Regions from separate parts of the Marinobacterium aestuarii genome, predicted to be linked through region 1. Evidence: predicted binding sites of a transcription regulator. Region 1 holds the regulator's gene; the other holds the start of a gene.

What was found. The regulator FliA, encoded in region 1, starts transcription of late flagellar genes. The targets are predictions, from matches to a motif close to CTAAAGTTNNNNNNNNNNCNGCCGATA.
Region 2: the regulator FliA is predicted to act here: its motif matches at 2,035-2,061, upstream of A8C75_RS06145 (flagellar protein MotY).

The regions. Positions count from the first base shown of each region.
Region 1 covers NZ_CP015839.1:967,760-972,084, reverse strand. Annotated here, with positions in the region: gene A8C75_RS04250 (flagellar motor protein MotB) at 1-301, opposite strand, end outside; gene A8C75_RS04245 (flagellar motor protein) at 310-1,050, opposite strand; gene A8C75_RS04240 (RNA polymerase sigma factor FliA) at 1,219-1,929, opposite strand; gene A8C75_RS04235 (MinD/ParA family protein) at 1,949-2,755, opposite strand; gene flhF (flagellar biosynthesis protein FlhF) at 2,775-4,325, opposite strand, start outside.
Region 2 covers NZ_CP015839.1:1,383,042-1,387,366, forward strand. Annotated here, with positions in the region: gene grxD (Grx4 family monothiol glutaredoxin) at 76-414, shown strand; gene A8C75_RS06135 (peroxiredoxin) at 512-1,114, shown strand; gene rnt (ribonuclease T) at 1,222-1,878, opposite strand; gene A8C75_RS06145 (flagellar protein MotY) at 2,119-2,958, shown strand; gene A8C75_RS06150 (argininosuccinate synthase) at 3,089-4,315, shown strand.

The DNA.
Region 1 (4,325 bases):
GCAGCTGTGCGGTCACCGCAGCATCGGCGGGGTCGATTTCAATAGCAGGGGCATCGGGTCGTACGGCGTTGCCAATGGCCAGATCACTGGCGGCATCCTGGGTGGTCGCGCCCGCTGGGCGGCCGGAACCCTCGAAGACGCCGGACAGCGCATCGGAAATGGAGCGATATTTCTCCTCGTTCACCGAGGAAATGGCATACATGACAATAAAGAACGCCAGCAGCAGCGTAATGAAGTCGGCGTAGGACAACACCCAGCGATCCTGGCGCGTATCATCAATCGGTGGCATCCGACGCGCCATAGTTTCTCCTACCCCAGATAGCCTTGCATACGCTGGCGAATGAGTTGCGGGCTCTGCCCTTCGGAAATCGACAGCAGGCCTTCGAGCATCATTTCCTGGTAGCGGTAACGCGCCAGCACCAGACTCTTGATCTTGTTGGCCAGCGGAATCAGCAGCAGGTTGGCCAGGGCCACACCGTAGATGGTGGCCACAAAGGCGGTGGCGATACCCGCACCCAACCCCTCAGGATCCTGCAGGTTGCTCATCACCTGAATCAGGCCAATAACGGCGCCAAGAATACCCAGCGTCGGGGCATAGCCGCCCATGCTCTCGATCACCCGGGCCCCCTGCAGGTCACGCTGCTCCTGGGACACCAGCTGTATCTCCAGCATGCCGCGAATGACGTTGGCGTCCTTGCCATCCACCAGCAGCTGCAGACCACTGCGTACCACGGGATCCGACTCGGCTTCAATCTCCGCCTCCAGCCCCAGCAGCCCAAGTTTGCGGGTGCGCTGACACCACTCCACCACGCGCTCGATTCCGCGCTCGAAATCATAGCGGGGCCCGTTTACCAGCCAGCGCATCAGCCAGAGGGCACGGCGAAACTCATTACTGGGGGTCTGAATGGCCGCCGCCGCCAGAGTGCCGCCAACAACGATCACCACCGCAGGCCCGTTAAGCAGCTGCTGAATCTGGCCACCATCCAGATAATGACCGCCCGCAATGGCGACGACGGCGAGTAACAGTCCTGCAACGCTCAGGCGATCCATGCACAAGGCTCCGTTAGAAAAAGTAGGCCGCAGCAGAACCTGCCTGGCGCTAGATAAACGTACTGGCTGTCATGCGCCTTATAAGCGCACCCGGGCAGCCTGTGCAGTGATTTGTGGTTATCGGCCAAGATCTGCAAATATCCAGTGTTAGTCCAACCCAAACTACAACTAACGCCAGTCTCGCAGGCGGCCCTTCAGCCGATGCGCCGCCTGACTGTGAATCTGGCTGATGCGCGACTCACTCACGCCCAGCACCTCGCCAATTTCCTTCAGATTGAGCTGCTCGTCATAGTAAAGCGCCAGCACCAGCCGCTCGCGTTCCGGCAACCCCTGGATGGCCTTGGCCAGCGCCTGGTTGAAGACATTCTTTTCAACCTGATGCTCGGGTTCGGGATCATCCGCCACAAACTGCTCGCCGGCACTCTCGTCGTCTGGCCTTTGCAGTTCTTCAAAACTGAACAGACGGCTTTCCATCGAATCCTGCAGCAGGCCGTGGTATTCGGTCACGCTGATGTCCATCTCGGCCGCCACCTCGGCATCGGTGGCATCGCGCCCCAGGCGCGCTTCAAGCTGATGGATGCTGTCGGAAATACGCCGGCTGTTGCGATGTACCGAGCGCGGCGTCCAGTCACCGCGGCGCACTTCATCGATAATGGCGCCGCGAATGCGAATACCGGCGTAGGTCTCGAAACTGGCACCCTTGGCGGGATTGTATTTGCGGGACGCTTCCAGCAGACCGATCATGCCGGACTGAATCAGATCGTCCAGCAGAACACTGGCCGGAAGGCGGGCAAGCAGATGGTAGGCAATACGCTTAACCAGCGGCGCATACTGCGTGATCAGATCCTGACTAGAGGTAAATTCCAGCTGGTTATACATGGAGCCTCTTTATTAACTGCTAGCTTCCCTGCACCAGGCGCTCGACAAAGAATTCCAGGTGCCCACGCGGCGTTGTCATCACCGGCCAGCCATCGACCCGGTTGGCAAGCTGACGATAGGCAAGCGCCGCATTACTGCTGGAAAACGCTTGCAAAACAGCTGTTTGCCGCTTAACCGCCTTGCGTACCGCCTCATCATAAGGGATTGATCCGACGTATTGAAGCGTTACATCAAGGAATCGATCCGTCACCGTCAGCAGCTTGTTATACATGTTGCGACCTTCAGACTCGCTGCGCACCATGTTGGCCAGCACCCGAAAACGCGTGACCTTGTGATCCCGATTCAGCAGCTTGATCAGCGCATAGGCATCGGTAATGGAGGTGGGCTCGTCACACACCACCATCAGCACTTCCTGGGCGGCGCGCAGGAAGCTGATCACCGACTCGGATATGCCCGCCGCGGTATCAATCACCAGTACATCGATTTCGTCGGCGATATCGGTAAAGGCATGAATCAGCTCGGCATGCTCATGCACACCCAGGGCCGCCATGGATTGGGTACCTGAGGATGCCGGTACTATGCGCACGTTTTCGCCCGCCTGCAACATCACATCGGACAGCGCACAGTCCCCGGCCAGCACATCGGATATATTGTATTTGGGCCTCAGGCCCAGCAGCACGTCGACGTTGGCCAGCCCCAGATCCGCATCCAGCAGCACCACGCGACGGCCCATCTGCCCCAGTGCCAGCGACAGATTTACCGAAACGTTGGTTTTGCCAACACCGCCCTTGCCGCCGGTGACAGCCACTACTTTTACTGGATGCATAATCTGCTTCTTCCCTGGGTCATCCTGCCCGACCTATAAAACTCAGATCCGGACCTTCGTCCGCCTGCTGTTCACGTTCCTGCGCTTTCTGCGTCGTCACCACGGCACGGCTCACCAGATCATGACGCCGCGCCACCCCTATATCATCGGGAATCTTCTGACCATCGGTTACATAGGCAATAGGCAACTGTTTCTCGATCGACAGCGTCAGCGCCTCGCCCAGACTGCCGGACTCGTCGAGCTTGCTCAGTACGCAGCCGCTCAGACCCAGCGTCTGATAGGTATTGTAGGCACTTTCGATCACCCGTTTCTGGCTGGAACATGACAGCACCAACAATTTTTTAAGCCGCAGCGACACACCCTGCAGCAGCTCGATCTGCGCTGCCGTATGGGGCTCGTCGGCGCTCATGCCGGCGGTATCAATCAGTACCAGGCGCTTGCCCTTGAGTGAGTGCAGCACTTCATCCAGCGAATGATTTTCATCCACCACCCGCACCGGCACATCCAGAATGCGGCCAAAGGTACGCAGCTGCTCATGGGCCGCGATGCGGTAGGTATCCGTGGTCACCAGCGCGAGACTGGCACTGCCGTACTTGAGCACGTAGCGTGCTGCCAGCTTGCCGATCGTGGTGGTCTTGCCCACTCCGGTGGGACCGACAAAGGCCACCATGCCACCGCGCTCGATAAACTCTTCCCCGACCACCGGGATGGCATCGGACAGGCGCGCCAGACTGCTGCGCCAGGCCTTGTCGATTTCAACATCCTGCTCAATGCTCGACACCAGATGGCGCACCACCCGGGGCCCGATGCCGAGACTGTCGAGCCTGCGACTGAGGCGCACCTGGGCCTGCGGCATGGCAGCGGGTTGAGCGGCCGGTGGCGGAGCCGGCTGGGATGGCGCGGGCTGAATGGGTGCCGCTGGCGGCGCCTGCATCTGAGGCTGCATCTGAGGCTGCGCCTGGGCCTGCAACTGCTGCTGCAGCATGACTTTGAGCTGCTGAATCTCATCCTGCATGCTGAGGATGCGCTCATGATCCTGCGTGTCCCGAGAATTGCGAGAGCTCCGGGATTCCCCTGGATACTCGGCTGCCGCCGGCCCCTGAGGTGCAGATGCTGACTGCGGCCGCAACTGCGGCTCGGAGCGCAGTTGCGCCGCTGATCTTGGTGCCGGTTCTTGCCGTGGTTCAGGCCCTGGCGCAGCTTCAGGCCTGAAGGTCGGTTCAGGCCGGGATCCAGGGGCGAAGGGGTCAGCCTCAAAACCGCTGCCTTCAAACGGTGGCGCTACCACCTCAGCGCGGGATTTTTGCCGCTGCTTGAGGGATTCCAGAATACTGCGCAGATCCTCGTCATCATCCTGGCCGATCTGACGATTACGCATGACCCCCATATCCGGCTCCATCGCAACACCGCTCTGTTGCTGGGCCGAGGCGATACGCGCCCTGACCTTGCGCATTTCGTCTTCCAGCACGCCACCCTGGCGCCCGGCGCCCGAACGATCAGCACCGGTGAGCGTCTGCACCTGTTCGTCACGCCGGCGGCGCTCCTGGCTCTGGCGCTTGAACTCGGCCTG
Region 2 (4,325 bases), 420 kb from region 1:
GGATATATGGTAGGCTGATACAAGGCGTTCGCGCACGGCGGACTAGAGTTTCACTGTAGTTTTAAAGGTGTATCAATGAGTGTGATCGATACTATCAAAGAGCAGGTCGAGAAAAATACCATCCTGCTTTATATGAAGGGCACGCCGCGTTTCCCGCAATGTGGTTTTTCATCCCGTACAGTCGAAGCTGTGATGAATTGTGGCGAGCGCTTCGCGTTCGTGAACATCCTGGAAAACCCTGAAATTCGTGCCGAGCTGCCCAAGTATGCGAACTGGCCGACCTTCCCACAGTTGTGGGTCAATGGTGAGCTGGTGGGCGGTTGCGATATCGTCTGCGAGATGGCTGCCAATGGTGAGCTGGAAACGCTGATCAAGCAGGCCGCAGCGAACCAGGCTCCTGAAGAAGAAGCCTGAGTTAATACAGCATTTATTCTTTCGGCGTGATCGCGCACAGTGGTCACGCCGAAGTTTTTAAGCGTTGAAATACGACGACTAACGGAGAAGAGAAGTAATGGGCGTACTAGTTGGCAAGCAAGCACCGGACTTTACCGCAGCGGCTGTTCTGGGCACTGGCGAAATCGTTGATTCCTACAACCTGAAAGAAGCCATCAAGGGTAAATACGGCCTGGTTTTCTTTTACCCGCTGGATTTCACTTTCGTTTGCCCGTCTGAGCTGATCGCACTGGATCACCGTGTTGCGGCATTCAAAGAGCGTAACGTTGAGGTTATCGGTGTTTCCATCGATTCCCAGTTCTCGCACAACGCATGGCGCAACACCCCTGTTAATCAGGGTGGTATCGGTCCTGTTAAGTACACTCTGGTGGCTGACATCAAGCACGAAGTCTGCCAGGCGTACGACGTTGAGCACGCTGACGGTGTTGCATTCCGCGGCGCTTTCCTGATCGATCAGGAAGGTAACGTACGTGCACAGATCGTCAATGACCTGCCGCTGGGTCGCAACATCGACGAGCTGATTCGTCTGGTTGACGCGCTGCAGTTCCACGAAGAGCATGGCGAAGTTTGCCCGGCTGGCTGGAACAAGGGTGACAAGGGTATGAACGCTTCTCCGGAAGGCGTTGCCGCTTACCTGGCTGAAGAATCCGGCAAGCTGTAAGCCTGCCTGCTGTGCGGGTCGACTCCCTGGAGTTGGCCTCTGCAGATATGAAAAACCCGTCTTCGTGACGGGTTTTTTGCGTTTGGGCGCGGGTTGCTGTTGATGGTCTAGTCGTCGTACTGACGGCTTTCCAGTACCATGTCCCAGCCGCCCAGATCCTTCCAGCGGTTGATGATGGCGCAGAACAATTCGGCGGTCTTGACGGTATCGTAGAGCGCGGAGTGGGCTTTCTTGCCATCGAAATCGATGCCCGCCACGTCGCAGGCCCGTGCCAGGACGGTCTGTCCATAGGCAAGCCCTGCCAGGGTGGCGGTGTCGAAGGTGGAAAAGGGGTGGAAGGGGTTGCGTTTGGCGTCGGTGCGGCTCGCCGCAGCCTGAATAAAGCTGTGGTCAAAGGCGGCGTTATGGCCAACCAGAATCGCGCGCTTGCAGTTGTGTGCCTTGATCGACTTGCGGATGGGCTTGAAAATATTTTCCAGCGCCAGGGTTTCGGAAATGGCGTTGCGTTCAGGGTCGAAGGGGTCGATGCCGGTGAAGTCCAGTGCGGATTGCTCCAGGTTGGCACCCTCAAACGGATCAACCGCCTCGTCGAAGCTTTGATCGATCATCAGATAGCCGTTTTCGTCCATCGTCAGAGTGACGGCTGCGACTTCCAGAAGGGCGTCGGTGCGGGAGTTGAAGCCCGCCGTTTCAACGTCAATAACGACGGGCAGAAAGCCGCGAAAACGGTCTGCCATCAGTTGCGGAATGGTGCTGTTGCTCAAGAGGAGTCCTTAATTGCCGCGCGTGCAGTCGGTGAGTAAGGCGCTATTCTAGCAACCCAGGCGCGCAGCCTCCATTGCTGAACGCATATTCCCGTAGAGTCGAGGCAGTTAAGGGTATATGTTTGTATCGCCGCAGGCCTTTTGTCGGGCTGGGTGTTAAAGGAAATGGGGTTCGGGTCGATACACTTGAGTGTGTTCTGGTTCCTGGTTGGGGTGATAAATTTGCTGTGCAGACTTTCGTTGCTATTGCTCGTCTGGCTGGGTGCCGAGACTGCCCTGGCGGTCACCTATCGGGCTGCGATTGACGATTCGCGCTGGGAGCTGGAGTCCTCCAAGTTCAGTTGCCGTCTGAGTCAGGCTGTGCCGGCTTACGGGCGGGCGCTGTTTGAGCGCGAGGCGGGGGAGGATGTGCGTTTCAGCCTGCGTGCGGTTGAGCAGGTGAATGCCTCGGCGCAGGCGTTGCTGGTGGCTGAGGCGCCGCCCTGGCGGCCGGGCGCGGCGCCGCAGATGATTGCGACGCTCAAGGTGGATGCCGCCAGTGGTGATATTGATGTCGCCTCGAACTACGCCCGTCAGATGCTGGCGTTTCTGTACAAGGGGCTGGTGCCCACATTTACCCGTACCGACTGGCAGGGGACCGCGGAGGCGCTGCGGGTCGGGGTGTCGGCGGCGAATTTTGGTTCGGCCTATCAGGACTACAGTGGCTGCGTCGAAGGCTTGCTGCCGGTGAACTATCGTCAGGTGGCGCGCACGGCGGTGCTGTTTCCGCCGGCAACTTATGTGCTGTCTGATTCGGCCCGGGCGCGACTCGACCTGATCGCGCTCTACGTCAAGCATGATGACAGCGTGCAGTCGGTCTATGTGGATGGTCATTCCGATAATCTGGGGCGGCGTCTGCTGAATCGGGACCTGTCGAAGAAGCGGGCCGAGGCTGTGACCGAGTACCTGAAGGCCAAGGGCATGGATGAATCCATGATCACCATGCGCTTTCATGGCGAGCGTTATCCGGTGGTGCCCAATAATTCGGCGGCGAATCGGGATCGCAACCGCCGCGTCACTATCCGTCTTGAGCGTGAATAGCCTTCTGAGTCCCGTGCTTTGCTGATATAATACTGCGTTTTTTCGCCAACAGATTCTTTGCCCGGTTGCTGTCGTTGTGGGTCCTTGTGCTCGCTGCCGGCTGTCGGGTGATTTCATGTGGAGCCAATAGATGTCGGATATTAAAAAGGTTGTGCTGGCCTACTCCGGCGGACTTGATACGTCTGTTATCGTCCGCTGGTTGCAGGATACCTATAATTGCGAAGTGGTCACCTTTACTGCCGATCTGGGGCAGGGGGAAGAGGTTGAGCCTGCGCGTGCCAAGGCAGAGGCTCTGGGTGTAAAGGAAATTTACATCGAAGACCTGCGTGAAGAGTTCGTGCGTGACTTCGTATTCCCGATGTTTCGTGCCAATACCGTGTACGAGGGTGAGTACCTGCTGGGTACCTCCATCGCACGCCCGCTGATTGCCAAGCGACTGATTGAAATAGCCAACTCAACCGGCGCCGATGCCATTTCCCATGGCGCGACCGGCAAGGGTAATGATCAGGTGCGTTTTGAGCTGGGTGCCTATGCGCTCAAGCCGGGCGTCAAGGTGATCGCGCCCTGGCGTGAGTGGGATCTGACGTCCCGCGAAACCCTGATGAAATATTGTGAAGAGCGCAATATTCCGGTCGATTTCGCAGGCAAGAAGAAAAAGTCTCCGTACTCCATGGACGCCAATCTGCTGCATATCTCCTATGAAGGTGGTGTGCTGGAAGATCCCTGGGCGGAAGCGGAAGATGATATGTGGCGCTGGTCGGTGTCGCCTGAGCAGGCGCCGAATGAGGCGACCTACATTGAGCTGACCTACGCCAAGGGCGATATCGTTGCCATCGATGGCGAGGCTATGTCTCCAGCGACTGTGCTGGAAACGCTGAACCGGATCGGTGGTGCAAACGGCATTGGTCGTCTGGATATCGTCGAGAACCGCTTTGTTGGCATGAAGTCCCGTGGCTGTTACGAGACGCCGGGTGGCACCATCATGCTGCGTGCTCACCGTGCCATTGAGTCCATTACGCTGGACCGTGAAGCTGCGCACCTGAAAGACGAACTGATGCCGCGTTATGCAGAGACCATCTATAACGGTTTCTGGTGGTCTGAAGAGCGCAAGATGATGCAGCAGTTGATCGATTACAGCCAGCGTCACGTGAACGGTGATGTGCGCCTGAAATTGTACAAGGGCAATGTCGAAGTTGTGGGTCGTCGCTCTGTCGATAGCCTGTTTGATGAAAGCATTGCGACCTTCGAGGACGATGCCGGGTCCTATGATCAGAAGGATGCAGAGGGCTTTATCAAGCTGAATGCGTTGCGTATGCGCATTGCGGCAAGCAAGGGTCGCAATCTGCTGGAAGACTGATCGGCGTCTG